4 regions of the Ruegeria sp. AU67 genome follow, and region 3 is predicted to be linked to each of the others. Evidence: riboswitches for the same ligand, from Rfam matches in the RefSeq annotation. Region 3 holds a riboswitch; each other region holds the start of a gene.
The links. A riboswitch is a leader RNA that binds a small molecule or an ion and turns the genes downstream of it on or off. The one in region 3 is predicted to bind cobalamin.
Positions count from the first base shown of each region.

Region 1: another riboswitch for cobalamin. It lies ahead of DK510_RS22035 (DUF1636 domain-containing protein); the one in region 3 lies ahead of DK510_RS04640 (DUF1636 family protein).
Region 2: another riboswitch for cobalamin. It lies ahead of DK510_RS02975 (metal ABC transporter ATP-binding protein); the one in region 3 lies ahead of DK510_RS04640 (DUF1636 family protein).
Region 4: another riboswitch for cobalamin. It lies ahead of DK510_RS02170 (hypothetical protein); the one in region 3 lies ahead of DK510_RS04640 (DUF1636 family protein).

Region 1 covers NZ_OMPH01000041.1:82,443-90,421, forward strand. Annotated here, with positions in the region: gene DK510_RS22020 (TolC family outer membrane protein) at 1-945, opposite strand, end outside; gene DK510_RS22025 (protein-L-isoaspartate O-methyltransferase) at 1,041-1,694, opposite strand; tRNA gene DK510_RS22030 (tRNA-Cys) at 1,922-1,995, shown strand; cobalamin riboswitch at 2,281-2,491, shown strand; gene DK510_RS22035 (DUF1636 domain-containing protein) at 2,575-2,964, shown strand; gene cobW (cobalamin biosynthesis protein CobW) at 2,961-4,016, shown strand; gene cobN (cobaltochelatase subunit CobN) at 4,020-7,313, shown strand; gene DK510_RS22050 (cobalamin biosynthesis protein CobG) at 7,310-7,979, shown strand, end outside.
Region 2 covers NZ_OMPH01000010.1:9,459-17,437, forward strand. Annotated here, with positions in the region: gene DK510_RS02955 (TetR/AcrR family transcriptional regulator) at 1-70, shown strand, start outside; gene DK510_RS02960 (hypothetical protein) at 783-1,142, shown strand; gene DK510_RS23575 (GFA family protein) at 1,387-1,707, shown strand; gene DK510_RS02970 (MSMEG_1061 family FMN-dependent PPOX-type flavoprotein) at 1,817-2,458, opposite strand; cobalamin riboswitch at 2,966-3,177, shown strand; gene DK510_RS02975 (metal ABC transporter ATP-binding protein) at 3,316-4,164, shown strand; gene DK510_RS02980 (metal ABC transporter permease) at 4,157-5,059, shown strand; gene DK510_RS02985 (metal ABC transporter solute-binding protein, Zn/Mn family) at 5,056-5,955, shown strand; gene DK510_RS02990 (hypothetical protein) at 6,036-6,278, opposite strand; gene DK510_RS02995 (LysR family transcriptional regulator) at 6,464-7,375, opposite strand; gene DK510_RS03000 (TRAP transporter substrate-binding protein) at 7,546-7,979, shown strand, end outside.
Region 3 covers NZ_OMPH01000011.1:349,698-357,676, forward strand. Annotated here, with positions in the region: gene DK510_RS04630 (acetate/propionate family kinase) at 1-703, opposite strand, end outside; gene DK510_RS04635 (bifunctional enoyl-CoA hydratase/phosphate acetyltransferase) at 696-2,135, opposite strand; cobalamin riboswitch at 2,283-2,491, shown strand; gene DK510_RS04640 (DUF1636 family protein) at 2,592-2,948, shown strand; gene DK510_RS04645 (ABC transporter ATP-binding protein) at 2,945-3,730, shown strand; gene DK510_RS04650 (ABC transporter substrate-binding protein) at 3,741-4,691, shown strand; gene DK510_RS04655 (iron ABC transporter permease) at 4,693-5,706, shown strand; gene DK510_RS04660 (ferredoxin-type protein NapF) at 5,856-6,371, shown strand; gene DK510_RS04665 (chaperone NapD) at 6,368-6,661, shown strand; gene napA (nitrate reductase catalytic subunit NapA) at 6,658-7,979, shown strand, end outside.
Region 4 covers NZ_OMPH01000006.1:140,998-148,976, reverse strand. Annotated here, with positions in the region: gene rsgA (ribosome small subunit-dependent GTPase A) at 1-760, shown strand, start outside; gene DK510_RS02175 (serine aminopeptidase domain-containing protein) at 769-1,626, opposite strand; cobalamin riboswitch at 1,771-1,991, shown strand; gene DK510_RS02170 (hypothetical protein) at 2,075-2,482, shown strand; gene DK510_RS02165 (dual specificity protein phosphatase family protein) at 2,490-2,987, opposite strand; gene DK510_RS02160 (DNA polymerase III subunit gamma/tau) at 3,145-4,896, shown strand; gene DK510_RS02155 (YbaB/EbfC family nucleoid-associated protein) at 5,054-5,398, shown strand; gene recR (recombination mediator RecR) at 5,463-6,056, shown strand; gene DK510_RS02145 (FkbM family methyltransferase) at 6,110-6,955, opposite strand; gene DK510_RS02140 (hypothetical protein) at 7,136-7,624, shown strand; gene DK510_RS02135 (ribonuclease T2) at 7,621-7,979, opposite strand, start outside.

The DNA of each region.
Region 1 (7,979 bases), on a different contig from region 3:
ACCAGCGTAAATTGGCTGACTGAAGTTCAGCGACACCGTCCCGTCTTCGATACTATCATCGTTGTCATAGGTCTCGGTGATACCGGCGTCGGCGTTCAGGCTGACGTTCGGACCCAGATTGGCGCGTTGTTGCGCAACGATCAGATCGAAGGCACGCACCTGGTGCTGTGCCGAAAGAATAGCCGGGTGGTTACGCTGCGCCAGGCTAACGGCCTGCGGTTCCGAATTAGGCAGGTTTGGCAGGCTCGGTTGACCCGCTGTGCGTCCGGGCGATTTGCCAACGGCATTTACATATTCCGCTTGCGCTGTATCGAGATTACCGCGCGCAACGGCCAGATCAGCCTGCGAGCTTGCAAGCTGGGCTTGTGACAGTGCAACGTCCGTGCGTGTAACTTCGCCTACATCGAACCGGTCCTGCGATGCGCGCAGTTCTTCAGCCGATACATCGACGTTGTTCAAGCGAATCTGTACGGTTTCTTCCTGCAGAAGCACTTCGAGATACGCATTGGCACCGCGGAACAGAACCTGCTGTTCGATATCAACAAGGGTCTGCCTGGTCGACAGCACCGTTTCTTGCGCTGACTGTTTGCCCAGAACGGCAGCCCCACCATCGTAGAGCAGTTGGCTGAGGGTCAGCCCCGTAAAGAAGTTGTTCGGGTCGGTTCTTGTCACCACATTGTTGATGTTGCGACGTGTGTAGTCGCTGCTGATCGCAACCGTCCAATTGATGATCGGACGAAGCGCCGACAATGCGATTGCCACGTCTTCGTCGGCCGCGCGCAACAATGCGCGGTTCTGTTCAAGCAACCCGCTGGTATTGTAGGCGCCAATGAATGCGTCAGTTATGTTGTCGGCCCAAACGGCCCGTCCTGGTACAAAGCTAAGTGCGACCCCCGCAGTCAGCGCCAGCGCTTTGACCAGCTTCCCTCCCGCCATAGAACCCATAACGAAATCCTCTCAAATCGAAATTACTCTGCTCTGCCGATAGTTTGCGCGTTTGCGTTAAACTAATCAAGGCGGCAGAAAAATCAGCTATCAAACTATAGCGAAAATACACGGTCCGTGGAAAATGCCTGCAAAATCGGTGCATTGGCATTAAACGCGTCCCGCCAGGTCACCCGACCCCCAGATTTATGGCCGATACGAACGATCCCCAGTGCACCTTGGACAAAAAGGCACGCAATTCGCCCATGGTCCTTAAGTTGCGCGATCAACGCATCCGGAACCTGTTCCACACCACCCTGGACCATTATCACGTCATAGGGCCCATGTTCGGGGGCACCTTGTTCAAGCGGGCCGACATGGACAATCGCATTGTCTGCCTCCGCCTCCATCAGGATAGTCTGAGATTCGGCCGCCAGATTTTCATCTTCCTCTACGGCAATAACCAGCTGTGCCATGCGCGCGGCAACAGCGGTCGAATACCCCAAGGTTGGAGCAATATCCAAAACCGACTCGTCGTTGGAGATATTTAATATGTCCAGCATCTTAGCCAAGGTCCGCGGCTCCAACATGCAGCGCCCATCACCCAGTTCGATCAATCCCTCGACATATGCCGCTTCGCGCTGCGCGTCCGGCACGAAATTCTCGCGCTTGACGGTCAGCATCGCGTCTATGATGGGAAACTTCGTGACATCAGAAGGACGTATCTGCGTATCGACCATCGTCCGGCGGCGGGCTGCGAAATCTGTCATTGGATCGCTCATCTTGCTCCCTTGGGTGATTGAGTTCTGCCACATCCTTGAAAAACCGGCAACGGTCCAGACACGGAAACTTTCCAATCTTCACAAGATACAACGTCGCAACCAAAGACTAAGTTGGCACCCGGCCCTGAAAATTGCGCTCCCCCCTCTGGACGCTCCTGTCGAAAGCTGCTAAAACGCCGGTCACACCACGGCAAGTATTTGATTTTACTTGAAAAGGCGAGTTGGCGGAGTGGTGACGCAGCGGATTGCAAATCCGTGTACACCGGTTCGATTCCGGTACTCGCCTCCATTTATTTCCAAGCACTTAGCTTTCTGCGCTGCTTTCGCAATTTCGGACGCCTAAAGTTCAGTATCAGATGCATGTTGCGATTGCGGGTCCAGCGATTCCATTTACACAACCGCACTACTTGATTGCCAAACTGAGAAGTGCTGAATCATCTGCGACGGCCGGGCTGAATTGCGCCTCGCTGCGTGATCGGATCGCATCGGATGCCGCTGACTGACTTCGGCAAGTCGCTTTTCTGACGTAGCGGGTTTTCAAACCCCAGTCGTGCTTGACAAGCCCCTGCCCGTGCCGCATGTCGCATGCGTTGGTGTCCATCCCCGGATGGATGAAAAGGGAATGTGCCAGCGGTTATTCCGCCAAGCACAGCCGCCCCCGCGACCGTGACCGGAGAGGGTGCCCAAAGCCACTGGCCTAATAGGCCGGGAAGGCGGGACATCCAACAGAGGCTCGCCTCTGACATCCGCAAGCCGGGAGACCTGCCAGCACCCGAAGTTGAAACCGGGCGGGGTGTTCCGGTGTCGGGTCCATGTGCAGACGCGTGGCCCGCATGAAACCCCGTCCCCCGTATAAAGGATGAGGGGGATGAGAGACGTGACCGAGACCGCACCAGTCGAGTTGCTGGTCTGCACGACATGCCGCCGTGGGCTACCTATCGAAGATGACGCCCAGCGACCTGGCACTTTGCTGCATAAAGCACTTGAACAGGCTGGCTTGCCGGACGGCGTCGACCTGAAACCGGTGGAATGTCTGTCGAACTGTGATCAGGGATGCTCGATCGTTTTGCGTGGCGGCCCGTCCCGATGGACCTTCGTTTATGAAAACCTCGACGAGACTGACCATGTCGAGACCATCGTTGAAGGCGTCACCAAGTATCTGGCCGCTGAAGACGGTCTGGTGAAATGGCGCGAACGCCCCGAACATTTCCGCAAAAACTGTGCGGCCCGCATTCCCCCGATTGGAGCCCTGAAATGAGCAACCTTGAAAAACTCCCCGTCACTGTGATCACCGGCTTTCTGGGCTCGGGCAAAACCACCCTGGTAAAGCACCTGATGCAGAATCCGCAGGGCAAGCGCCTGGCCGTTATCGTCAACGAATTTGGTGATGTGGGTGTGGATGGCGATATTCTGAAATCCTGCGCCATTCCGGATTGCCCGGCGGAAAACATCATGGAACTGGCGAATGGCTGCATCTGCTGCACCGTAGCCGATGATTTCATCCCGACCATTGAGGCGCTGATGGCGCTGGAGCCGCGCCCCGATCACATCCTGATCGAAACGTCCGGTCTCGCCCTGCCCAAACCGCTGCTCAAGGCGTTTGATTGGCCCGATATCCGCTCGAAAATCACCGTTGATGGTGTGATCGCTCTGGCGGACGCCGAGGCCGTCGCCGCTGGGCGTTTCGCACCAAATGTCGAAGCCGTGGACGCCCAGCGCCTGGCTGACGACTCGATCGACCACGAAACGCCCCTGTCTGAGGTGTTCGAGGATCAGATCTCCTGCGCGGATATCATCCTGCTGACCAAGCCCGATCTGGCTGGCCCCGAAGGCGTGGTGAAGGCCAAAGGGATCATCGCCGACGAAGCTCCCCGCCCCCTGCCCGTAGTGGAAGTCGCCGAAGGCGCCGTGGACGTCCGCGTCGTATTGGGCCTCGAAGCCGCCGCCGAGGATGACATGGACGCGCGCCCGTCGCATCACGACGGCCACCACGACCACGAACACGACGATTTCGAAAGCATCATCGTCGAGTTGCCCGAACAAACCGACCCGGCGGAACTGGTCGCCAATATCGAACGTCTGGCCAATGATCTGAACATTCTGCGCGTCAAAGGCTATGCCGCCGTTCAGGGCAAACCTATGCGTCTGCTGGTGCAGGCCGTTGGTGCCCGCGTACGTCACCAGTATGACCGGCCGTGGGAGCCCGGCGAAGAGCGCCGCTCGCGTCTGGTGGTCATTGCCGAGCATGACGACATCAATGAGGCCGCAATCCGCGATATCCTCGTGGGTGTGACCGAGGCCGCCGAGTAAGCCATGCACGTCGTCTTCCGCGAAAGCCACGGGTTAGAAGAGACCGAAACCCCGACCGATCTGGGTCAGAGCCCGGCGGATCTGGTGGTGCTATCCTTTTCGGACAGCGACCTTGGCGCTTTCGCGGCAGGATGGCATCGCGGTGGCGGGTCCGAAGGTCGCATGCCGACGATGCGGCTCGCCAACCTGACCGCGTTGAAGCACCCGCTGTCCGTCGACACCTATGTCGAGCAAACGCTTGAGGGGGCTAAGGGCATCCTGATCCGCCTGATCGGCGGTGTCCCTTACTGGTCCTACGGCTTGCAGCAAGTTCTGGCGCTCGCACAGGCCAAGGGCGTCGCGCTGGCCGTCCTACCCGCCGACGGGCGCGAGGACACGCGTCTGGATGACTACTCCACCCTACCCGTTTCGACTTTGCGGCGGCTTGCACATCTGTGTGACATCGGCGGCGAAGTCGCCGCGCAAGCGGCCTTGGCGCAATTGGCGCTTGCGGCGGGGCTTTATGCCGGGCCGGTGATGGGGGCAAAGGCCCTGCCGGAATGCGGCGCATGGTGCCCGGATCGTGGTGTGATCCCAATAGATAGGGCGTTTTTGGGCGACGCAAAGCGCATCTTCGTAACCTTCTACCGAGCATATCTGACGTCGGCGGACACCGCCCCGGTCGCAGCGCTGATCCGCCGGTTGCGAGAGCGAGGCTTCGAAGCGGTTGGCTTGTTCGCGCCTTCGCTGAAAGCCCCGCTTGCCGCCGATTGGCTGCGCGAAAATGTCGTGGCGCTGAACCCGGCGGCGATCATTAATGCCACCTCTTTCTCGGGCAAGGGCGCATCCGGCACCTCTCCACTGGACGCCGCCAATGTGCCGGTGTTTCAGGTTGCTCTGGCCACCTCACGCCGCCAGGCTTGGGCCGAGGAGGAACGCGGTCTTTCGCCCGCTGATCTAGCGATGCATGTCGTCCTGCCCGAAGTGGACGGTCGGATCTCGGCAGGCATCGCCTCTTTCAAGGAACCGGGCAAGCGTGACCCGCATCTGGAGTATTCCCGTTTTGCCCACCGGGCTGAACCGGAACGGATCGAGGCTATCATCGACAGGGTCACCGGCTGGTTGAACCTGAACGACAAGCCCAAAGGGGATCAGGTCCCCGCCTTGGTGCTGTCCACCTATCCCGGCAAAGACTGGCAGATGGCCCATGCGGTGGGCCTCGATGCTTTGGCCTCGGCCGAGGCGATGCTGGCCGACCTGCAGGGCGAAGGGTATGACACCGCTCCTGCCCAGCCGATTTCTGATACGTTGTTGGACGCGCGGATTACGTGGTCGCTTGGCGAATATCTGACTGCGCTGGCAGAATTGCCGGAACAACTGCGCGCAGACCTCGAAATCGTCTGGGGCAAGCCCGAGGATGATCCGGCCTTTGCAGATGGCGCGTTCCACTTCACCGCCCTGCGCCGCGGCAAGGCGCTGGTCGCGTTGCAACCTGAACGCGGCACGCCCGAGTTGCGTGATGACGATTATCATGACCTGTCGCGTACCCCGCGCCACAGCTACGTGGCCTTCTACCTTTGGCTGCGCAAAGGTCTTGGTACGGATGCACTGATCCATATCGGCGCGCACGGTACGCTGGAATGGCTGCCAGGCAAATCTGTGGCACTGTCCAACGAATGCTGGCCCGAGGTACTGATTGGCGATCTACCTGTCATCTACCCCTTCATCGTCAACGACCCTGGCGAGGCCGCGCAGGCCAAGCGCCGGATCGGGGCGGTCACGCTCGGCCATATCCCACCGCCAATGAAAGAAAGCGGTACCCCGGATCGGATGGTTCGGCTGGAATCGCTGCTGGATGAGTTCTCGAACGCAGATGGTCTGGACCCCAAGCGCCGCGACCGCCTGCAAGAAGATATTCGGGACGAAGCGCAAGCCATCGGGCTGGAGAACGACCTCGGTCTCGATCAGGCCACCTGCATCGCCGAGGCGATCACCCGGATCGATCGTTTCGTCTGTGACATCAAGGAAAGCCAGTTCGGAGACGGGTTGCATATTTTTGGGCGTGTGCCCAAAGCCGCCGCCAATTTTGACACGGCCCCTTCGGCCGATGCCGAACGCCAGGCATTGATCGACGCGCTGGCTGGCAAACGGATCGAGGCAGGCCCGTCCGGGTCCCCGTACCGCGGACGGTCAGACGTCCTGCCCACCGGGCGCAATCTGTATACCACCGATCCGCGCTCAGTCCCCACCCGTGCAGCCTATACCCAAGGCGTGAAGCTGGCCGAAGAATTGGTGCGGCGACACCTGCAGGAAGAGGGCGATTATCCCAAGGGGCTGATCGTTGATCTCTGGGGTTCAGCCACGATGCGCACGGCGGGCGAAGAGTTTGCCATGGCGCTGCACTTGCTGGGCGTCAAACCCGTTTGGGACAAAGGGTCCGAGCGGGTGTCGGGCATCGAAGTGCTACCTATCACTGACCTCAGTCGCCCACGTCTGGACGTGACCTTGCGCGTCTCAGGCCTGTTCCGCGATGTGTTCCCGACCCTTTCAGCGCTTTATGGTCAAGCTGTTCGCGCGTTGTCGGATCGCGATGAAGCCCCGGACTGGAACCCTTATGCCGGACAGGCCCCGGCGGCGCGCGTCTTTGGCCCGGCCCCGGGCAGCTATGGCGTGAACATGACCCAACTGTCCGAAATCTATACGGATGAGGCCCGCGCGCAGGCGGGTAAGGCATGGCTTGAGGCCAGCTCTTTCGCTTTGGAAGGCGAACACATCACACATGATATGGACGGCATTACCCAACGGGTCACGAATGCCGACAGTTTCGTGCACCTGCAGGATCTGACCGAAACCGATCTGCTGTTGGCCAACGACTATGCCACCCATGAGGCCGGATTCGCCGCCGCCAAGAAAGTCACCGGTGGTACGGCGCAGCTATACCATCTGGACAACACCAACCCGGATAACCCGCGCGCCCGAACGCTGCCTGAAGAAATCAGCCGTGTGGTTCATGCCCGTGCCGCCAACCCGAACTGGATTGCAGGCATGCAAAGGCATGGCTTTCGGGGCGCTGCCGAAATTGCAGCGACACTGGATCACATGGCCTCTTTCGCCCATCTGTCAGGCACGGTCGCGCCGCATCTGTTCGACCTCTATCACGACACGACTTTGGGCGACGCCGAGGTCGACGCATTTTTGCAAGAGGCCAACCCGCGCGCGTATCAGGCGATGCAGGACAGGTTCCGCGCGTTGTTGGACGCGGGCCTTTGGAACACCCGCCGCAACTCGATCCGGGCCGATCTGGAGGGGCTGGGATGAGCGCCCCGGTCGTTCAGGGTTGGTGCCCCGGCGCGCATCGGCCGATGATGTCGGGCGATGGTCTGGTGGTTCGGGTGCGCCCGCGTCTGGCCCGTTTGAGCGCCGAACAAACACGTGGTCTTTGTGAGTTGGCCGAGCAATTTGGCAATGGCACAATCGACCTGACCAACCGCGCCAATTTACAGCTGCGCGGGGTAAAAGAAGTCGATCATCAAGCATTGCTGGCCGAGTTGGCCGCGCTGAACCTTTTGGATGCTGAGCCCGGTATTGAAATGCGCCGCAATATCCTGGTGTCGCCCCTATACCGATCAGGTGATCGAACCGCACATCTGACACAGGAACTGATCGACCGGTTGGAGGAATTGCCGACTCTGCCCGCCAAATTCGGCTTTGCCATCGACACTGGCCCCAAGCGCCTGTTGGCGGCGGATTCGGCCGATATCCGGGTCGAGGCAGGCACTGATGGCCTCATCCTGCGCGCCGACGGGGCCAAGACTGGCTGCCGGGTCACAGAAACCAACGCAATTGACCGGCTTATCGCCTTGGCCGGATGGTTTTCCGAACGTTTCACGCCAGAAACCCGCCGCATGGCGCGGGTGGCCGCGACGCAGGATTTGCCAGCAGAGTGGCAAGGCAGCGCGCCCGGTGACATCGGCACACCGCCGC
Region 2 (7,979 bases), on a different contig from region 3:
CATCGTCGATCCGCTTAAGCACTCGGAGGCCGAGCTCGTTTCTGCATTGATTGCGAAACTGTCCTCATAACAATCAAGAAACAACGCGACCAGAGGGAGTAGGCAGTTTACGAAATCGTCGAACTTAGATGAAGTATTTACCATAGGCCGTTTAACAACCAATTGGCCTTGGGTTCGTCTACAATGTGCGTTTTTCCGTTGTGACTGTAGACCTATTTTGTCGAATTTGGAGCAAAATCTCTGAAAATTGCGAAAACTTTACGGGTCTGAGACCATAAATGTTAGTTTTCAACCGTTGTTTTTTAACGAGTTGAATATGTTAAGACTAGGTGAATGGAAGCTATTGCCTGCAAAAAGTAGGCTCTCCCAGTATTTCTCCCTTGGGAATAGCTTCCAATCATCTTTCAAAGCGTTTTTGGAAATAGCCGGCCCAATATGCGTTCTTGCAGTTTTGCTTGCCTATAGCCTTCATAAGGCTTCTGCCGCGAGCTACGCATCGATCCTCATGTGAAACAGTTTAGCTTCGACCGAGATGCCAGGTTCTTTGCTTAAAGATGTTGCAACAACTACTGGTCTTAAAGCGGGCATTCGCTTCAATTGCCACAAAGTCTGACCGCCAAAAACACAATTCATGACCAGACTGCTCCAGAGGCCTTCAAATTCAGACCGACGTGAACACAGGCTAGGGCATGATTGTTCGTTGGTTCATTAAATGAAGTCTCCAAAGAAAATATAACAAATGCAACAACAGTATGAGTTCAGTGAAATTGAAGGAACACCGCGTGAAGATCTATTCTGTATTCGTTTGGATGCTGGCCCTGACCTTGATGGTTGGCGTCATCGATGTGGCTTCCGCCAAAGAAAAAGGCGGGAAGTCAAAAGACAAGAAAGTTCAGTTGGATGGCAAGCCGGATAAGGGTCAGAAAGCTGTGCCGCCAGGGCAAATAAAGCGCTATACAAGAGGAGCCAAACTTCCCGCCGACTTGGATTACTCGGACATCGGCGACCTTTCCAACTGGAAATTGAAACCTCCAGGAAAAGGAAATCGTTACATACGCGTCAACGATGAAATTTTGGAAGTTTCTGATGATCTTTCGACTGTCGTCGACGCCGTTGGCATCGTTGGTGACCTTGCTAAGTAAAACGGCTGAATCATAACCCCTGGACTCAACGCGGTCAGCTGATTGATTTGGTCAGATGTCGGCTTTTGGACGGATAGCAGACCCAACGTTGCAAAGCGCCAACGTCCGCCTTGCGGGACGAAGCTGACATTGAGGCAATTCTCCCTTAACTTTCAGAAATGGAGGATAGAAAATGTCGGAACGTGTGACCGGAGGGTGCAAGTGCGGTTTGGTTCGGTATGAGGGAACGCGCCTCAAGGCTCCGATGTTTCGTTGCCACTGCCGTGACTGCCAACAGTTAACAGGGTCGGGCCACGCGGATATGACCCCTCTCGCGATTGATGATTTCTGGATAAGTGCTGACTTAAAGAACTATGAAATGTCCGGAGGATCAGGACAGTCAACTTTCAGCGGGTTTTGTCCGAATTGCGGATCACAACTTACGAGAAACAGCAGCCGTATGGGCGACCGTGTCTACGTCCACGCAGCCTCACTTGACGATCCGAGTATTTACGAGCCGGAAAGATCTATCTACGCCCAGTCTGCGCAGAGTTGGGACAAGGCGACGATCATTAAGAGCAGCTAGGGGCTTAAACCCACCGTTCGCTGCGCAATCGGCCAACGTCGGCTAGGCGGACGAAACCGACCTTGTTGAGCGCGCCGTTTGTAGCCGTTCGAGAATTGAAACGCAAATTCTAGTATAGATTTTGCTTTGCATCTTCTGCGCAGCCGTTTGCAATCTCTTTGACGCTCTCGGGCATAGCGCCGTGTACCTTCATCATATCTGCGAGAGAGGGCACATCAGAGGTGTCCGGCCAATCCTGCGATTGCCAGACTTTTCCACGGATGAACGCCTTTGGGCAATGACATAGTACCCTTTCCACGTGGACGAGTAGAATTAGATCCGAGGGCCGCCCGTTGACCGAAAGTTGTCGCCCCAAATTGGCGTCCTTGACCACCGCTCCTTTTCCACTGACGCGCAGAGTGTCTCGGTGTCCTGGTATAATGAACAGTACGCCAACGTTTGGATTTTCGGATATATTCTCGAAGGTATCCAACCGATTGTTCCCTGGGCGATCTGGTATTGCGATGAGTTTCTTGTCTATGACATTCACGAAACCAGCGGGGTCGCCACGGGGCGTGATGTCCAATACGCCGTCCTTACGCGTCGAAGACAAGATCGCCAATGACGAAGCCGCAACGAAGCGTTCGGCCAGTTCGTCAATGTGGTCGATCACTTTGTTGTCGACCCAATGGTCAAACGGCTTTTCCGTTCCTCGCAGCTCAAGCGGTGATGTCAAATGATGGTCAACACTGCGTCCAAAAACACGATCCATAGGGTCAATCTCCGTCTGACTACGGCAAACATACCATATTGAGCCAAGACCGAGAACGGCTGCGGAAAGGCAGTCTTCTTTGGGCTCAATGCGGTCATACAAGTGTTTTGATAGGAACGTCTGCTTTCAGAAGGAATACGCTTTAATCATGCATTTTAACTGCGTTCGACAACGGCGGTTGCGCCCTCCCGCAACCAGCGTCAGGTAATCCATAACACCCCGTTCAGACAACAATTGATAAAATAGATCAATCGCTTAACATCTGCACCCCGCCAGGCGAGTAACCTGCAACGCCAAAGACCCAAATCATCCCTCGCAAACAAAAAAATCCAAGCAGAATAAAAACAGTCAAAAAGACCGTTGGCGCGCGTCTGAAGCTGTAAGTAGCGGTCTCGTGTAGTATCCACCGTTGACTCATGTCTACCGCGCGGCTTCCATGGTCGACCGGTGACTGGAACGAATAGCCATCCCGCACGGGTTTGCGCTCTTGTCGAATCAAATCAATTCGTATTTTGTCCTCGCGATGGTTCCCGACTGTATTCTGCGGTCAGGGATAAAAGGGAATACGGTGCGGTTCTGTAAAAAGGCCAATTCCGTGACTGCCCCCGCAACTGTAGGCGGCGAGCGACCCGAGATCGTCCACTGGGCAATAGCCTGGGAAGGATCGGGATAGCTTAGACCCGCAAGTCAGGAGACCTGCCATCCGAAATTTATGAACCTGGGCGGGGTGTCCCAGAGGGAGATGACAATGTTTCAAGCGGTCCGTACCGTGCACGACCTTGCGCTCGCTTTGCCCCTGTCCAAACACAGGAGGCGTTGCCGTTGTCATTGCAAAAAGCTGACACCCAAAGAGGTAAGTGTCTGACAGAATTCAGCGTTCCGGTGCTGGTCGCGGGGGCTCTGGCGCTGTCGGCGCTCTTGTGGCTCGCGATTTACGCGGTGATTTGATGTCGGCCGTTTTGCAAATCCGCGATCTGACGTTGGGCTACCGCGACCTGACATTGTTTCACCGCCTCTCCATGGATATCGCGGCCGGAACGACACTTGCCGTTCTTGGTGCAAACGGGTCGGGGAAGAGCACTTTTGTAAAGATGCTGCTGGGCTTGATGGATCCGCTCTCGGGCAGTTTGACTTGGCCGCAGGGCCGTCCTGGTGACATCGGGTACCTGGCGCAGATGACCGAGTTCGACCGCCGATTTCCCATCCGTGTGAGGGATCTTGCCGCTATGGGGGCATGGCGCGGGTTTGGTTATCGTACCGGGCTGGACGCCGCCGCGCGCGACCGGATGGCCGCCGCGCTGGATGAGGCCGGGGTACTGGATATCGCTGACCGGCCTCTGCATATGCTATCAGGTGGGCAACTGCAGCGTGCGCTGTTCGCGCGGGTTATCATGCAGGACGCGCCGCTGATCCTGCTGGATGAACCGTTTGCCGCAGTCGACCAAAGTACCGAAGCACATCTGTTGTCGATTATCCGCCGATGGCGCGATGAGGGGCGCGCGGTGGTTTTGGTGGTGCACGATCTTTCCTCGGTGCTGGATTATTGCAGCCACGCGCTGCTTTTGGGCGGGCAAGAGGCGACCCACGGACCGGTGAATGACGTTCTGACACCAGACCGGCTGGTTGCACAAGGATACCTCTCGGAAAGTCAGGCGTCCTGGATGTTCCGTGGCACCCATTCAACAGCGGAGCACGCCAATGTATGACCTGATCGTCGAAATGTGGAGCTTTGCCTTCATGCGTCGCGCTTTTGTGGCAACCACGGTTTTGTCGGCTTCGGTCGCGCCGGTGGGGGCATTTCTTGTTCTGCGTCGCCTATCGCTGGCTGGTGAGGCCATGGCCCACGCGATTACGCCAGGCATCGTCATCGGCTTTGTCACGGCGGGCTTGTCAGTCATGTCACTGCTGGTCGGAGGGCTTATCGCGGGTGTTGGCGTCGCCATTTTGACCGCCTTTCTTGCACGCCGGACAATCCTGCGCAGCGATGCCAGCCTTGCCTCGCTGTATCTGATCGCATTGGCGGTGGGTATCTTTATCCTGTCTGCAGCAGGGTCCGCAGTTCCACTAAAAAGCTTCCTGTTTGGATCAATCCTTGGGATCGACGACGCGTCGATGATCCTTGTCGGAGGGGTGGCGACAGTCACATTGTTGGCATTCGCCGTTCTGCTTCGTCCGCTGATTGTCAGCACCTGCGATCCGGTTTTCTTCGAAACTCAGACCCGCCGACCGTGGCTGGTTGATCAGGGTTTTATGCTGCTGCTGGTTCTGAACCTGCTGGCTGCATTCAAAACGCTGGGCACGTTGATGGCCGTTGGCTTGATGATCCTGCCTGCGACCGCAGCGCGCTATTGGGCCAGTACGATCACCGGGCAACTGGTCCTGGGTTTTCTGTTTGCCTTGTCCAGTTGCTGGATCGGCCTGACCCTGTCCTACCTGTTCCCGGACACGCCGTCCGGCCCGGCGATCGTTTTGGTTGCCGGTGGGTTCTTTCTGTTCTCGGCCATTTTCGGTCCCCTTGGTTTTGGCAGACGGATGCGCAAACCGTCTGTTTCCAAAGACATTCCCATTGCCCAAATTCAACAAGAAGAGAGAGCACAATGACTCTTGTAAAGTCACTCTACACCGGCATCGCCTCTGTGTCGTTTGCTTTGGCTGCATTGCCGACCGTTGCGGCAGAAGGCAACGTCAAGATCGTCGCCAGCTTTTCGATCCTCGGCGACATGGTCGAAGAGGTCGTCGGCGATCTGGCCACGGTTACGACAATCGTGGGCCCGGACGCGGATGCGCATGTGTATCAGCCTTCGGTTGCAGACGCGAAGGCCGTTGCCCAGGCGGATATCATCTTTGTCAACGGTCTGGGCTTTGAGACATGGTCCGATACCCTGATCGCTGAATCGGGCACTGACGCAACCGTGCACGTTGCCACCGACGGTATCACGCCTGTCACAGTCGAGGGCAAAATCGACCCCCACGCCTGGAATTCGCTGTCGAATGGCATGATTTACGTGACCAATGTTGCCGACGTGATGACAGAGGCGATGCCCGAGCACGCCGAAGAAATCGCTGCCAATGCTGCGGCCTATATTGCGCAGCTTGAGGCGCTGGATGCAGAAACCAAGACAAAGCTGGCAGGCCTGCCTGCCAATCGCCGCACGGTTGTGACTGCACATGACGCATTTGGTTATCTGGCAGACGCCTACGGCCTGACTTTCCTTGCGCCGGTTGGCATCGACACCGAGGCGGAGCCATCAGCCAAGGATCTTGCTGTTCTGATTGACCAACTGAAGGCTGATGGCGCTGCCGCGCTGTTTGTTGAAAACATCACAAGCCCTACTTTGATTCAGCAAATCTCGGATGAAACCGGCATCGTGATTGGTGGGCGGCTGTTCTCAGACGCCTTGTCGGAACGGGGTAGTCCGGCCACCAGCTATCTCGCGATGTTCCAGCACAATCTGAACACTCTGTTGAACGCGCTTGGGAACGCAACCGCAAGCTAACTAGTCTTTAGGTACGGGGCGGCGCCTGAACCGCCACCCTGTACCGTGCATTGGAACAGCGGGTTCTTGGTAATCGCCACCTAGTCCGGCTTCCATCCATCTTCGTATTCTCCCAAAGTTCGGGAAAGATCCAACAGCGAGGCGAACAGTCTTGCGTAAACGTCCCGTGACATCATGGTCTTGTTGTCATCCAACACTTGCAGAAGATCGACGACGCCCGAGGCAAAGGCATCATAGACCAACTGGTCCGCGGGCGTTGGGTCCAGGGTCCATATATCGTGCGCATTATAATACCCTACGGGTTGGGGATCGTCGTCTATCATTTGTCCGCCTCATTTTGGTGAGGCGCATGTAAGTGAGATGAAGGCGAGAGCTAGTGATGTGGCGGAAAGTCACAAGCTTTTGGCAACGCCAAAAAGGCGAACCTGATTTCGCGTCTGGCTTTTACAGGATGTGTCGAAGCGCGTTTTCACCACAGTTGGCTCGTGTTGTGCCAGCTCGGCAGTTGTCAGGGTTTCGAATGTTCGCTCTGCAAAACTTCCAGAAACAAGTTTGTCACCCGTGTTGGTTCAGGTTGCTTTCTGGTCACTGCTGCAAACCGGGTTCGATATTGCGTTTCGCCCGGCAACACCATCCGCATCTTTTCCTGGTCCACAAAATCCTGCGCAAGATGATCAGGCAAATAACCTATGTATCGCCCTGACAGGATTAGTATGGCCAGCGCCTGCTCGCTTTGAACTTTTGCTGACCGTTTGAAACCCAGTTGCTGACCGACGATCAGGTTCGGAGAGTTCACGCTGAGCCCAACATAGTTGTACCTGAGCAGGTCACTGGTCCTGAGTTCCTGGTCTGGTATTTCGAAAAGGGGGTGTTCCCGGCCGCAATACAGGAACATGTTCTCGCCATATAACGGAGCATAGTTAAGACTTGTCGAAGGGCGATGCAGCGCAATAATTCCGATGTCGAGCTGGCCACTGATGACCATGGTCTCGATCACGTTTGGCGGCTCAAGGGACAGTTCGATCTGGACCGAGGGGGCGGCTTCGTTGAACCGATGAATGGCGCGGGCAAGCCGGGAATCCGGGTTTGACGCACATTGATCAAATAGCGAAATGCGGATCGTTCCCCCCAACTGTTCCTTGATCTCGCTGACCTCGTTCCGAAATTGCGACACGGACACAAGCAGGTGATCTGCTGCTTGCAGCACTTTTGCGCCGTCTTCTGTCAGGGCGAAACCCGCAGGACCGCGCGTGCACAGTTTTAAGCCCAATCGCAGTTCCAAATCAGTAACATGCTTCGAAATGGTGGATTTGCCGATATTCAGCTCAACTTCGGCCGCAGACAGACCACCACTTTCCACAACCGTCTTGAAAACGCGCAGCAATCGGATGTCGCTGTCGCCGATGCGTGAGGCAACCATTTTCTACCCAATTCGTAAGGTTCGATATATATGAAACCTATCGCGCAAAGAATGGCAACATAGAAACACATTTCACGAGCTACTCTGAAAAAGCCGAGGTAGAATCGGACTGGCCATCTCTCCCCAGGTCAGCGCGCACCTCGAAACATGATAAAACTGGGAGGACATCTATGTCATTCATCAAAAAGCTTGGCACCATGACTGCTGCCGTTTCGGTCGCAGCCCTGATGGTTGCGGGCGCAGCCGACGCGAAAAACTTCAAGATTGCTGTTGGCGATAGTGCAGGCAGCGCACAAGAAGCCCTTGGCTTGGCTTTCGTTAAGGCACTCGAAGAAAAATCGGGTGGCGCACACACAGCTACACTGTTCCTGAACGGTCAGCTGGGTTCCGAGCAGGACACCGTCAACGAGGCCGCAATCGGCACGCTGGACATGTCGCTGCTGGCGATCAACAACATCACGCCGTTCTCGCCTTCGGTTGGTGTATTCACTCTGCCTTATGTGATCCTGTCGCTGGAAGATGCTGAAAAGCTGACCCAAGGCCCGATCGGTCAGGAACTGGTGGAAAACACCATTCGTGACGCAGGTGTGCGCATCATCGGCTG
Region 3 (7,979 bases):
GCAGACCGTCGAGCGCCGAAAACCCCATGGTCGAGGCCACGGCCCGACCGCCCGACACCGCACACATCGACGCGCCATTTCCCAAATGCGCAATGACGACGCGGCCGTCGTACAAACCCGGCGCAATTTCTTTCAACTTTTGCGAGACGTAGTCATAGCTCAGCCCGTGAAACCCGTATCTGCGAACGCCCTTTTCGTAGAATCTTTGAGGCAATGCGAAGGTATCATTCACCCAAGGGTGTGTCCTGTGAAACGCGGTATCGAAGCACGCAATCTGGGTGGTACCCGGAAAGGCTACCGCGGCCGCCTTGATACCCGTAAGGCTGTAGGGTTGGTGCAAAGGCGCGAAGGGAATGAAACCGTTTAGCGTATCAAAGACGTGCTCGTCCACCACGACAGGTTCCGAATAGACTGGTCCGCCGTGAACGACGCGGTGGCCCACGGCCCGGACGTGAATGTCCGGCAGGTATTCGCGGGTAAGTTCAAGAAACGCATTGATGGCCTCGTCATGAGTTTTAGCCCCAGACAGCTGGCGGTCGACAGATCGCCCCCCCGCCGATTGGGCCAATAGACGTGGGGCATCCCCCAACCTCTCGATTTGACCGCGCCAGCGCATACTGGGGCGGCGATCCTCGACCAGTTCGTACAACGCGAATTTCAAGGAGGACGACCCGGCATTCAGCGCCAGAACATGTTCAGCCATGGATTTTGCCTTCATTCGCAATTGCATGCAGCGCCGCGACAGCACAAGACGCCAGCCGCGAAGCATCATCATCTGCCCGAGATGTCAGGATAATCGGTGCCGCAGCACCTATCACAACGCCGGCAGCCTCGGCATGAGAGATATATGTAAGCTGTTTGGCTACCATGTTGCCGGCTTCGATATTCGGAACAACCAGAATATCTGCGACCCCTGCGACTGGTGAGGTGATGCCTTTTGTCCGCGCCGCGTTCAGATCAACCGCGTTGTCCATAGCCAAGGGGCCATCGACCAGCCCGCCGGTGATCTGTCCACGCTCGGCCATTTTCGACAACAGCGCGGCATCGACAGACGACGGTAAATGCGGGTTGATGGTCTCAACCGCTGATAAGACGCCAACCTTGGGCATCTCGATGCCAATAGAATGCGCAAGATGGATGGCATTCTGAACAATGTCGGCCTTGGTTTCGAGATCCGGTGCGATATTCACCGCCGCATCAGTAACCATGATAGGCCGGGACATGCCCGGCACGTCCATGACGAACACATGCGACAAGCGTCGCCCGGTCCTCAGGCCGTTTTCGCGGCGCAGAACGGCGCGTAGAAGGACATCTGTGTGCAAGTGACCTTTCATCAACATCCGGGCCTTACCTTCAACGACCAGCCCGACCGCGCGTTGGGCGGCCACTTCGTGGTCTCGCGCTTCAATGATTTCAACTCCGGACAAATCGGCCCCAAGCTGGGTGGCAGCGGAGGTGATTTTGTCTGGGTCGCCCACCAAAATCGGAGTAATGATGCTGTTTTCCAACGCAAGCAATGCCCCGCCCAGCGAATTCGCCTCTTCCGGTGCGACGATCGCTGTGGGCATCGGGTCCAGAGGACGTGCCTTTTCCAACAAAGCGTCGAAATGCCGGTGACGCTGAACGATCAGTCCCGGCACCTCGACCGAGTCGAAGGTCAAATGCCGCGACGGTGGCGTGACTTGTACGGTACCGCTGAGGATCAATGCGTTATCCCCGACCCGGCGCACTTCGGCGGAACAGGTCAGGTCGCCGTCTTCACGCTTTTCGGTAACAGCCACAAAGGCGGTCAGTTCTTCGCCCGCCATAACCGGAGCATGAAAACTCAGGTCCGCCCGACGTGTTTGCGTACCGGCCCCTGGTAAGATGTTTCCGATGACTGCAGCCACCAGACCCGCGGGCCACAAGGCGGGCGCGACAGCCTCGGGGCGCCCATCTCCATCTCCGTCATAGGCCGCCAGATTCAGCGGGTTGTGGTCACCCGAAGCCGAGGCAAACGCGTACAAGTCGTCCACGGTGCACAATCGGGTGACCTGCGCCTTGTCGCCTACCTTCAGTTGAGAATAGGTTCTGTTTTCTTGAGTTTTCATCTCGACCGGCTTTGTTTTTGAATGCGTGTTCGTTGTTTCAAACATTGGATGTGCGCCCCCCCGGAACCAGAACATATCCGCCTTTGTTGCTACATTTCTGCAACGCAGCGTAGTCAGATCATTGGCAAATGACAAATGACCTCTGTGCGTGGGGCGCTGAGTATTATCGCTTGACCCAAAATCGGAACTCGGGCAAGCATCACCCACGATGGTTCCCTATGGTTCGCCAAGGGATGAAAAGGGAATACGGTGAGGTTGCCAACAAGCGCCAAGTCCGTGACTGCCCCCGCAACTGTAAGCGGTGAGCGACGCCAAATACCCACTGACCCCAAATGGGTCGGGAAGGATGGCCAAGCCACGACCCGCAAGTCAGGAGACCTACCATCCGATGTTCAACCAACCCGGGGCGGGGCGTCCTGGAAGGAGGCTTTATGACACGTCTAAGACGTGATGACATGATTGGCACCTTCTGCCCGCGCTTGGCAACAGGCGGAGTGGGCCATGTCGATCAGTCCTGATCATTTCCTTCTGATTTGCGAGACCTGCGAGGGTTCTGACCGGGCGGATTCATTGCGCGCTGCGCTTGCAAGCAAGCTTCCATCCAGTTTTGACATCCAAAGCGTTTCCTGTATGGCCGGTTGCGGTCGTCCCACAACCGTCGGGTTTCAGGCATTCGACAAAGCGCGGTACCTTTTCGGTGACATCCAATCGGCTGAGGACGTGGATGCTTTGGCCGAATTTGCACATCAATACTATCGCATCGCGGATGGGTGGACCAACGCAACGCAGCGCCCGCCTGCCCTTCTTGAAAAGACTCTGGCGCGCCTGCCGCGGCTAAAAGTGGAGACAAGCGCATGACCTGCGGAGCTTTCCTTGAGGCGCGCGGGCTGGAGTATTACGCCCTGAACGGCGACGTACTGCTGCAAAACATCAATTTCGAACTGAATGAAGGGGCCACTCTGGCAATTGCCGGCCCAAACGGTGCGGGTAAGACAACGCTGCTGAATCTTTTGTGCGGCGGTGAAGAGATTGTGCTGGGGGACGTTTTGGTAAAGGGGCGCAGCCTTCGGCAGCTTTCGGCGATGGACCGCGCCCGAATGATCGCCGTGGTCAGTCAGCAGGAATCGCCGGACGGGCGTTTGTTTCTGCGCGATTACGTGGCCCTTGGGCAAATCCCCATCCGCGCCGATCGATCTGCGGCTGAGCACGCCTTGGAATTGGACCGCATCCTGAAGCTGACCGGACTCGTCGCCCTCGCCGACAAGCGGATGGCCGTGTTATCCGGCGGGGAACGCCAGCGCGCTCATATCGCAAGGGCGCTGGCGCAAAACCCGTCGCTTTTGTTCCTGGATGAGCCGACGAACCATCTGGACCCGGACGCCAAGGGACGCATGCTGTCGCTGGTAGCCGAGCTGGGCATTACGGTGGTCATGATCGTCCATGATCTGGTCATGATCCCGGAATTCGCGACCCATGTCGCGTTGATGAAATCCACGCGTCTGACCGGTTTCGGCCCCGTGCACGAAGTGCTGACACCCGAAAGGGTCCGTGAAACGTTTGGTGTCGATTTTCTTAGCTTTCAGCACGAAGGCCGCATGATCCCGGCACTGGATATCCGAAGAACCACTACCTCAAACTAGGAAAAATAACATGAACAAAACTCTCTGGTGCGCTGCACTGATCACTGGCATTGCAAGTGCCGCAACAGCGCGCGAGATAACCGTTGACAATTGCGGCGAGCCGCTGGTGTTTGAAACTCAACCCGAGCGGCTGGTCGTACACGACATGAACATGACCGACATGGCCTTTGCGCTGGGTTTGCAGGACAAGGTCGTTGGCCTGACGGGCATCACTGGCTGGTACAAAACCAGCCCCGAGTTTGACACACTGCGCGGCGACATCCCGGAACTTGCGCCTAAGTACCCGACAGTTGAAAATCTGGTCGCTGTCGAACCCGACCTTTTCTTTGCGGGCTGGTACTATGGGATGAAGCCGGGCGGTGACGTGACCCCCGACACGCTTGCGCCATTTGGCATCAAAACGATGATCCTGACGGAAAGCTGCGTACACCTGGATAAGGATCGCCCCGAAGCCAGCATGGACTTGCTGTTCACCGACGTCCTTCGCTTGGGCAAAGTAATGCACGTTGAAGACGAGGCAGAAGAGCTGGTTTCCGGCTGGAAAGAGGAACTGTCTGCGATTGAAATACAGACAGCCGATCTGCCGAAACCCCGCGTTTTCCTGCTGGACGGCCCCGCCGATGCCCCGTTTACGGCTGGTAAGTTTGCCATTCCCGACGCGATGATTGCTGCCGCTGGCGGCGAGAACGTCACCCATGATATGGACACCAGCTGGGGACGTTCCTCGTGGGAGGCTGTTGCCGCTTCGAACCCGGAATTCCTGGTTTTACTTGATTATCAAACTGGAAATGGCGCCGCAGATACCTTCAAGTTCCTCCAGGACCATCCCGTGATGTCTCAGACGGACGCGGTCAAGAACGAACGCTGGATTGGTCTGCGCTACGAGGAACTGACACCCGGACCGGCAAATATCGAAGCAATTTCGAAAATGGCCAAAGCCATGCACCCGGGCCTGAACTGATATGGGCCGACTTGGCCTTACACTCTTGCTGGGGGCGGCTGTATTGGCCGCCCTTTTGCTAACCTCGACGGTCTACGGGACCACATCCATTCCGGCCTCTGACGCACTGGCCGGTGTCTTGTTGGGCACGGGAATAGTGGAAGGGGAAATGTCTCCGCTCCACCGCATCGTGTTTGACCTGCGCTTACCACGCGCGCTGTTTGCCGCCGTGATTGGTGCCGGGCTGGGCATCGTCGGCGTTGTCCTGCAAACCACCACACGCAACGATCTGGCGGACCCGTTTCTGTTCGGCCTGTCCTCTGGCGCTGCGGCGGGAGCTGTCTTTGTCATTACAGTAACCGGAGATGTGCTGGGCTTTTGGACCCTGCCACTGGCCGCGTTTTTCGGAGGGCTTGTCGCATCAGGCATTGTGCTGGCTTTGGTTCATGGGCTGCGCACAAGCGCACCCGAAAAACTGATCCTCGCGGGGCTCGCGGTTTCGTTTTTGTTTTCAGCTATTACCAATTATCTGATTTTCGCGGGCGACAGCCGTGCGGCCCATTCGGTTATTTTCTGGATGCTTGGGGGTTTGGGTCTTGCCCGGTGGGAGACATTCCCGCTGGTCTGCGCAGGTTTAGCATTGATCCTCGCCTATGCAATGTACCGTAGCCGCTGGCTTGATGCACTGCTGACTGGTGATTTGACGGCCGCCACCCTGGGTGTGCCCGTTCAGGGATTGCGGTTCCGAATGTTCTTCGTCGCAGCTCTTGCAACCGCTGTATTTGTGTCCGTCGCGGGTGTGATCGGTTTTGTCGGCTTGATGGTTCCCCACATCGCACGCGGTATCGCAGGGCCTTTGCACAGCCAGCTTGTGCCTACCGCCGCCATTGTCGGAGCAGCTTTGCTTACAGGCTCGGATATCCTGAGCCGTCTGTTGCTTGCCCCGCAAGAGCTGCCTGTTGGGATTGTCACGACATCGCTGGGATCGGTTTTTGTTTTTCTTCTACTAATCCGAACTGCGCGCCCTCGCAGATGATCTCAAAGGGTCGCTTCGGCAAAAAAATTAAAGTTTCCTAAATGACTAATATTTAACAGGCCAAATGACCTAAATCAAAAAAGGCCCCCACAGATCACGGTATGCGATACACTCGATTACAGGAATCGAGTGTAGCCAGGTCGCATGCAATGCAACAACTGACCAGCCGACGCGCGTTTCTAAGCGCAAAGATCAGACCAGAGGACGGCAATATCGCCAGACCTCCGGGCTCGGTTGAGCTGTGCTTTGTTGAAACATGCAGTAAATGTGGTGATTGCGCAGATACTTGCCCCGAAGATGCGATCGTCATCGGGACAGATGGATATCCCCGCTTCCAGCCCACTGACAATCCCTGCACCTTCTGCGGTGACTGCGCCCGGATTTGTCCAACCGAAGCGATATCGATTGACCGTTTGCCAGATTGGCCATGGCGCGCCGCGCTTACAGCGGACACCTGCCTATCTATGAACGGCATCAGTTGCCGCATCTGTCAGGACAATTGCGAACAAAGCGCGATCCGTTTCAAACTGATGACCGGCGGCCGCGCAGAGCCGGTGCTTGACCTTGATACATGCAACGGCTGCGGGATTTGCCCAAGTTTATGTCCCGCCGATGCCATTGCGCTGGAACGCCAACCTCAACCACAAATGGAAGCTACTCAATGAACATCTGCGGTTGTCTCGCCCATGTCGCACCTGATCACACGAGCGCAGCAGCGCGCGTGATGAAGGGCACGCCGGGTGTCGAAATTCACGCTGAAACGAAAGATGGCCGATTTGTTGTCGTCGTCGAAGACACTCCAACCCGTCTTGCATCCGAAACCATCATGGATCTGCACCAGATCCCAGGCGTCATCTCTTTGACCCTGACTTATCACCATTTCGAGGATCTCGCGGACGCCCATCCGCAGCCCGATGCCCCAAGCCCAACCACCAGCCGGAGGCCCACGCAATGACACATTCTGAATCCCGTCGGACTTTTCTCAAGGCCTCTGCGGCCGCAGCAACGGCGTCAGCCGCTGGTATTCCGCTGGCGGCCGGTCAAGCCAATGCCCAGGCCGGAGCGCCAGACATCCGGTGGGACAAGGCGGCTTGCCGGTTTTGTGGTACAGGCTGCTCTGTTCTGGTTGGCACCAAAGAAGGTCGTGTCGTTGCGACGCAAGGCGACCCCGACGCGCCGGTGAACCGGGGGCTGAACTGTATCAAGGGTTATTTCCTGTCCAAGATTATGTACGGCAAGGATCGACTGACTACACCTTTGCTACGCAAGACCAATGGCGAATACGACAAAAACGGTGAATTCGAGCCGGTAAGCTGGGACGAAGCGTTCGATGTCATGGCCGCAAAATGGAAAGAGGCGCTGGCCAAGAAAGGCCCGACCAGTGTCGGTATGTTTGGTTCCGGGCAATGGACGGTTTGGGAAGGCTATGCGGCATCCAAACTGATGAAAGCCGGGTTCCGGTCCAACAATATTGACCCCAACGCAAGGCACTGTATGGCATCAGCCGTTGTGGGCTTTATGCGCTCCTTCGGCATTGATGAGCCGATGGGCTGCTATGACGATTTCGAGCACGCGGACACGTTCGTTCTGTGGGGTTCGAACATGGCCGAGATGCATCCGATCCTGTGGTCGCGCCTCACCGATACACGTCTGACCAAACCGGATTGCGAAGTGCATGTACTGTCGACGTTTGAGCATCGCTCGTTCGAACTGGCGGACAACGGCATCGTTTTTGAACCGCAAACCGATCTGGCGATCCTGAACTACATCGCCAACTACATCATTCAAAACGGCGCGGTAAACGAAGACTTCGTCAAGAAGCACGTCAACATCACCAAAACCGCCACCGATATCGGCTATGGCCTGCGCGACACCAACGCGCTGCAGCAAGAAGCGGAAAATCCGAACTCGGGCAAGATGGATCCTATCAGCTTCGAAGAATACGCCGAAGCCGTCGCGCCCTACACGCTGGAATATACCTCTGAACTGTCTGGCGTCCCTGCAGACAAGCTGGAGAAACTGGCCCAGCAATATGCCGACCCGAACCGTAAAGTGATGAGCTTGTGGACCATGGGCTTCAACCAGCACACCCGTGGGTCCTGGGTGAATTCGCTGATGTATAACGTGCACTTGCTGGTGGGAAAGATTTCCGAACCCGGAAACTCACCCTTTTCGCTGACGGGTCAGCCTTCGGCCTGTGGTACGGCGCGTGAGGTGGGGACCTTTGCCCACCGTCTGCCGGCGGACATGGTTGTTACGAATGATAAGCACCG
Region 4 (7,979 bases), on a different contig from region 3:
GGCCGAGGCCCAGTTGATCGCCGCCAATGTGGATGTGCTGTTCATCGTCAGTTCCTGCAATGCCGACTTCAATCTGGCCCGGCTGGAACGATATTTGGCTTTGGCTCATCAGGCCGGGTGCTATCCGGTCGTCATACTAACCAAGGCCGATACCTGCACCGGTCCTGACAAATACTCCAAAGCGGCCGTGTCGCTGTCTCCGTTTCTGACCGTGCTGGCAATCAATGCTTTGGATGCCATGGACGTTCAGCAAGTACTGTCCTGGTGCCCTGCTGGACAGACCGCTGCATTGGTTGGCTCATCCGGTGTCGGCAAGACAACATTGGTCAACGCCATGACTGGTCTGGATGAGGCAACGTCTGGCATTCGCGAGGGCGACGCGCGCGGGCGGCACACGACAACTGCCCGCGCGTTGCATCCGATGCAGAACGGAGGCTGGCTGGTCGATACACCCGGCATGCGGGCTTTGCGGTTGCTGGATGCACAAGATGGCGTCGATGAGGTCTTTTCCGACATTCTGGAATTGGCCCAAACCTGCCGCTTTTCCGATTGTCAGCATCAGGCCGAGCCGGGATGCGCTGTGCAGGATGCGATTTCCACCGGATCCCTTGACACAGAGCGGCTAGAGCGTTGGCGAAAACTGCGGCGCGAGGATGAGAGGAACTCGGAAACCGTGGCGCAGTCTCGTGCGCGCGACAAGGCCTTTGGTAAGATGGTACGATCGGTGATGCAGGACAAGAAATCCCGAAAAAAGCTGTAAGTACCGGCTCAGGCGATCAACCGGGGCCATATGGCCGCATTTCGGCGCGCAAATGCGCCGATGTGACCGACCTCGGCCAATCCAAAGTCTTTCGGCGACAACTGATGCCGGCGGGCTTTGGGACCGTAAAGATCGGCCAAGCGCCAAACCGCGTTCGGGGGCACCACCTGATCATCGTCCATTGTGAACAGATCGACGGGTGTTTCCGACGCAGCCCAACGGGCGTCTGGAAGGCTTTTGCCGATTTCCGGCACGTAGCTCAGCGCAGCGGTGCACCATTTGCGCCACTGCCAGTAGACACGTGCCGGAAGGTCCGAGCCGAACCCAAGTGCCTTGCCCGGCAGGTATCCCAATGCCTTAACCAGCAATGGCGGGTGGGCATACCAGAACATTGTCGCCAGTGCGCGATACGGCCAGGGGTGGTCGGATACCGTCACCAAACCTGAACAGACACAGATCATCCGGTCGATTTGTTCGATATCCGGCTGAATTGGCCCCAGCATTCCACCCACCGAATGGCCAATGCTCCACTGCTGGGCGGCGGGAAATCTGCGCCGCATTTCGGCGCGAGCAGCGGGCATGTCGATCAACGCCCAGTCAGCCATCGTGGCCTGCGAATCGCGCAGGCGCCCGCGTAGAGAGTGGCCAAAATCGCGATAGTCATAGGTCAGACAGGCCATACCCTGTTCTTCCACCAACCACCGCGCAAAATGCTGGTAATAGTCGCGCGGTACGCCTGTGGCTGCATGGACTACAACCGCCACATCAGGTGCCGAGGCAGGCATATACAGCCGTGCCGACAGTTCGGCCTCTCCGGCAGAAAACGTGAAATCTTCGGTCAAAACGACCGGAGTGTTGTCCAACATGGTGCCCTCGCAAGCATCTGAACTATTCGGTTCACATATGGCATATCGGCGCTTTTGCGCGACTAGAGTCAACAGATTTTCAAAGTGACCAAGCGTCCACTTGAACGATGGGAAACAGCCCGCTTGACTCAAGCCACCTACAACCGCTAGCGATGAGGTGATGGTTCTCGTCCTTATTTTGGGGCGGGATGAAAAGGGAACTCGGTGCGGTCCAGCCCGGCAAAGCCGGAACAGACCAAGGCCGCGACTGCCCCCGCAACTGTAAGCGGTAAGCAATGCCGAAATACCACTGGCCGAAAGGCTGGGAAGGTCGGCAAAGCAATGACCCGCAAGTCAGGAGACCTGCCATCAAAGTAAAAACCGAAATTCGGGCGGGGTGTCCGGGCAGGCCTTCAGTACGCTGAGTTCCCTGTTCCACGTCCCCCGCTCTCCGCGCGGAGGGCGCATTATGATCTGGAAGACAACGACCCACGAGTTCACCGCCACCCTGTGCCAGAAAACGGGGAAAACCTGCCCCGCATTGGCACAAATGGCTCGGGCCTTGGCCGAGGCGATGGCAACAGCACAACCAATGACGACCAGCGAATTTGAGGTGGACGGCTCCAGCGAACTGACCCATTGCGATGAGGGGTGCACCGCAAGGTTTCGCGCCAGCCCGGCCCGGATCAGGGTCTATTGCGGGGCAAACACAGGCGACTCAGCCGACACGTTGGACGAATACGCCGATATGATGTTCGGCCCTGACTTTTCCACTCTGCCTGCTGGTGTTTTGGCGGCCTTGCCTTGCGCCATGCTTCAGGCATCGGCCCTTGCACCGCGTCCATCGCATCAGGTTGTTCAACAAGCCACGGCCTGATCCTAGTTCACTGATCGCTCTGGGCCGGTTTCATGGCCCAAGCCATCTGCTCATCCGTTTCCACCGCGCATGGTCGGGCCAAGCGCAGCCGGTTTAGCGCGTGGTTTGGATCTTCGCCGCTTTCCACCATGAGCCTCAGCGCGACCATCCCCGACCGCCCACAACCGCCCCGGCAATGCACCAGCACGCGTCCACCGTCGGACAGCACCTGCCGGGCGGCTGCGCTGGCTTGGGGCCAAAGAGTTTCGATTGGCAGGGGCGGCGTGCCAAAATCCTCGACCGGAAGATGCATCCAGGTAGCGGGTCTGCTTTGAACGTCTCGACCAAAACCGCCTGCACCGACCTGCCGCATCTCGGCCTCGGTGGTCATTGAAATCACCAGATCGGGGTTCCAGTCCTGTATCACCCTCAGATCGTCCACATACCCACCGCCGCCGCCAGGCAAGGGGGACAGCGCCAAGGTGCCTGAGCCAACAGGCAGCGCGTAGATTGCAAATTTTGCCAAAGCTTAAGCTCCTACTGCCACCAGCCCACCAAATTTTGACAGCCGGTTTATCCCGCTTACAGACGCGGTCCAAACCGAAATTCCACAAAGCCTGCTGTGGACGCGGGCGGCCCGGGTCTCTACGCTGCATTTCTGACACGAATCTGACAGAGCAGACATGACCGAAACGCCCAGCCCCGCCTATCAGGTTCTTGCCCGCAAGTACCGCCCTGAAACCTTTGCAGATCTGGTTGGACAGGACGCAATGGTGCGCACGCTGAAAAACGCGTTCGAAGCGGATCGGATCGCGCAGGCCTTTATCATGACCGGTATTCGCGGCACCGGCAAAACCACCACTGCCCGGATTATCGCCAAAGGTATGAACTGCATCGGTCCCGATGGTGAAGGCAAACCAACGACCGAACCTTGTGGCCAGTGCGAGCATTGCATCGCCATCATGGAAGGACGCCATGTCGACGTGATGGAGATGGACGCCGCCAGCCGAACCGGCGTGAACGACATCCGCGAGATCATCGACAGTGTCCGCTACCGCGCCGCCAGCGCGCGCTACAAGATCTATATCATCGACGAAGTTCACATGCTGTCGACCAGCGCCTTCAATGCACTGCTCAAAACACTCGAGGAACCGCCCGAGCATGTGAAGTTCATCTTTGCGACGACCGAAATTCGCAAGGTGCCGGTGACTGTGCTGTCCCGCTGCCAGCGGTTCGACCTGCGCCGAATCGAACCCGAAGACATGATCGGTTTGCTCAACAAAATCGCCGCAGCTGAAAACGCACAGATCGCAGAAGACGCGCTTGCTTTGATCACACGCGCGGCCGAAGGCTCTGCGCGCGATGCGACCTCGCTGTTGGATCAAGCGATCTCACATGGTGCAGGGGAAACAAGCGCCGATCAGGTTCGGGCAATGTTGGGCCTTGCAGATCGCGGGCGCGTTCTGGATCTGATGGACATGATTTTGCGTGGCGATGCGGCTGGGGCATTGACTGAGTTGAGCGGCCAGTATGCCGAAGGGGCCGATCCGCTGGCCGTGCTGCGCGATCTGGCCGAGATCACCCATTGGGTTTCCGTGGTCAAAATCACGCCCGATGCCGCCGATGACCCCACCGTCTCACCGGATGAACGTGCACGCGGTCAACAGATGGCCGAGGCGCTGCCGATGCGGGTGTTGACGCGGATGTGGCAGATGTTGCTGAAAGCGCTGGAGGAGGTCTCTGCAGCACCCAACGCGATGATGGCCGCCGAAATGGCAATCATTCGTCTGACCCATGTGGCCGATTTGCCTAGCCCCGAAGAACTTATCAAACGACTACAGGATGCGCCTCCCCCCCCACCAAGCGGGGGACCTGGCGGTGGTGCGGCTGTGCCAACTCATGCACCTGCACAGGCGACGTCCTCTACGCATCTCTCGGCGCAACGCGGGCCTGCGGGGGCGCCCACCGCAGCGCTTGCCCAGGACGTCCAGACCGCGCTGGCACACTATCCAACCTTCGAATACGTGGTCGAACTGATCCGCACCAACCGGGACGTAAAACTGTTGGTTGAGGTCGAAAACGGCGTGCGTCTCGTCTCGTATTCCCCGGGACGGATCGAGTTCACGCCCACAGACAAAGCGCCGACCGATCTGGCGCAAAGGCTTGGTTCGGCCTTGCAACGCTGGACCGGAAACCGATGGGCCGTGTCAATCGTGGCCGACGGGGACGCAGCAACAATCGCCGAGGTTCGAGACGCGGCTGATCTGGCGTTGAAAGCGCAGGCCGAACAACACCCACTGGTTCAAGCTGTTCTGATGCAGTTTCCAAAAGCGCGCATCAAGCGGATCGAAACCCCGGAAGAGCGCGCCGCCAAGGTCGAAACCGAAGCCTTGCCTGAGGTTGAAGACGAATGGGATCCGTTCGAGGAGGATTGATCCGAGCGGCCAAAGCGGAAACACTCCCGCGCTGCCGGGCCCAACGGGAGGAAAGGTCTTTCCAAAGACCTTGACGACGGGCGGGAGAAGCTCTCCCCTTGTACCCTACCGGCAGCATCCGTATTTAGGCGACAAACCGATTTGCAGGAGAAAAGCAATGCTCAAAGGACTCGGCGGTCTGGGCGATATGGCCAAGATGATGAAATCCGCACAGGATTTGCAGACCAAGATGACGGACATGCAGGAAGAGCTGAACAACCTGATGGTTGTAGGCGAATCCGGTGCAGGGCTGGTGAAGGCCACCGCCACAGCAAAAGGCGAGCTGAAGGGTCTGGACATCGATCCGTCGATTTTCAATGGCGACGATAAGGAAGTTGTCGAAGATCTGATTCTGGCCGCTATCAAGGACGCGCAGACCAAAGCGGCCGAACGCTCTCAGGCAGAGATGGCGAGGCTGACCGAAAGCATGGGTCTGCCCGCAGACATCAAGCTGCCGTTCTGATAGACACTCCTGACGACCCAAAGGCCGGGCACAACTGCCCGGCCCTTTTGCAGGAGCGCACGCCGTGATTTCGAACAGCGATATCGACAATCTGATCGATCTGATGGCCAAACTGCCGGGCCTCGGCCCCCGTTCGGCTCGCCGCGCGGTGCTGCACCTGATCCGAAAACGCACTCTGCTGCTGACGCCCCTGTCGGACGTAATGCAGCAGGTGGCCGCCACCGCCCGGGAATGCTTGAATTGCGGCAACGTGGGCACCACTGATATCTGCGACATCTGCGATAGCGAGAATCGCGCGACCGGAGAGTTGTGCGTGGTCGAAGACGTCGCCGACCTCTGGGCGATGGAACGCGCTGCAGTTTTCAAGGGTCGCTATCACGTTCTGGGCGGCACGCTGTCTGCTTTGGACGGCGTCGGCCCGGACGAACTGCGCATTCCCCGGCTCAAGGATCGCGTAATGGCCGAAGGGATTTCTGAGGTCATTCTGGCCCTGAACGCCACCGTCGATGGGCAAACCACCGCCCACTACATCGCGGATCAATTGGAGGGACAGGTCCGTCTGACTTCACTGGCGCAGGGTGTGCCGATTGGGGGCGAGTTGGACTATCTGGATGATGGGACGATTGCGGCGGCGTTGCGGGCAAGGAAAGAACTGTAGGTAACCAGGCTACGGTCAGAGCGCACAGAGGTTTAACCTGAGCAAAGCTACTTTTAGTGCAATTCCACCCGAGACAGATAGAAGTCTGCCCATTTGCGGTCTCTTCCGGACAAGTAACTAATACACCTTGCGCTGCCAATGCGCCGCAGCCTTTTGTTGCGCGAACCAATAATATACACATATTCAAAGCTGTTTAGGACGTTTCGAAAGGCCTGTTCGTCATGAGACGGCTTGTCTATCCTCCATCCTTCAAAACAAGCCAGATCAACGCGCTGCCAGAAGCTTTCGGGCAGTTCACTCATCAATGCCTCGTCCAGCCCCTGTGTGTCGGACTTCCAAATCAGGCGTCGATCACTGGCCTCGTCCCCCATGCATTTATCTAACAGCCCTTCAGTTATTCTTCTGATTTTGGCGACGATGACCTGATGCGCACGGCCGGCCACGGCGTCTCGATTGAAGGAAAAATTCCCACCATTCACGCTGTCTTTGTAAAATGCCAGTTCACCGTCTGATTGCCCCAAGCCAAAGTCGAAAACCGACACCATGGGCATCGCTTTGAGGTTGCGCTTCAGATGCTCCGTATTATCCCGGCTAGGTTCAAAACATGATGCTGAAATTACCTGAGGGTAGTTGATCAAGACCTGCCGGGAAAAAAGACCGACATTCGCACCGATATCGATTAGGTGATAGGGTCCAGTCGGACAGGCTTGCCCGATAAACCTGGTTTCGTTGAAGCTCCATTCTTCATGCTGGGCGACATGTGGAAATATCGAGCCATCGGTAAGAAGAGAAATCTCATTGCCCCCTTCGAATTCACCGCGCAGGGGGCTGTTTTCTGACAGTAAAAATTGAATTGAAACGCATCTCTTGCGCAACAGTTTGGTCATTTCACGATTCATGAAATCGGTCTCCCGTCAGACACAACTACAGCTTAGGTCGCCAAACTAGACAAAAAACCTGTACCACCAAGTGCACTCCGCTTGTCACACAAAACCTTTTGGTGTGATAAGATCTTGTAGGTATCTCAGACCTAATAACCTTCCTCACCGGGAATTGCCCTGTTTTGTCCGGAGCTTTCAATGACCCGTATTCTCGCCCTCACCTTCGCCGCCTTCACCGCGACCGCCGCATGGTCACAGCAACTCATCGACAAGGGATTTGTCGAAGGTTGGAACATCATGATGGACCCCGCGCTTGGCAACGGGTGCTTGATCCAGACGATCTATCAGGACCTCTCGGTCGTGCGGCTGGGCTATGACGCGCTGGACAATCGCGGGTATTTCGCCGTCTACAACAAGGCGTGGGGCGATATCAAACAGGGCGAGAGTTATCCGATCCGGTTCGATCTGGACGGCAAAAGCTATGACGCCACTGCCATCGGCTTCAATCAGCGCGACGTGCCGGGCGCAACCGTGTTTTTCACCGACCGCAGCTTCGTGAATGCGATTGCCCAGAACAAGACCATGACGGTCTATAACCCAGCGGGTGAGACGGTCATGGCGATTGATCTGAAAGGCACTGCCAAGGCGCTGGAATACGCCCGGGACTGCCAGAACAAGAAACTCTAACGAATCGGATCAAACAGGGCGTCTTTGGCCGTACAATCGCGGATCACGTCGCGACCGCAGGGTACGGGTTCAAGGTCGCGCGACAGGCACAGGCGGACCTCTTCGATATAGCCTTGCTTGCAGGTCACAGTGATCATGTCGCGCTCAAGGCCGGGGTCGGCTTTCAGAAATGCTTCTTCCACGACCGATGCAGGCAATTTGACCGAGGCGTCCAGCTTGCGGAATACCTGAGGACGCTCAACCGCCTCATACGCCTGCCGGGACAGCGCATAATAGTCGGACGCGCTGAGGCCCGAGCAGGTCCCGTGCTTTTTCCACTGATGCCACGCCAGACCGGAACTGCCCTGAATATCCG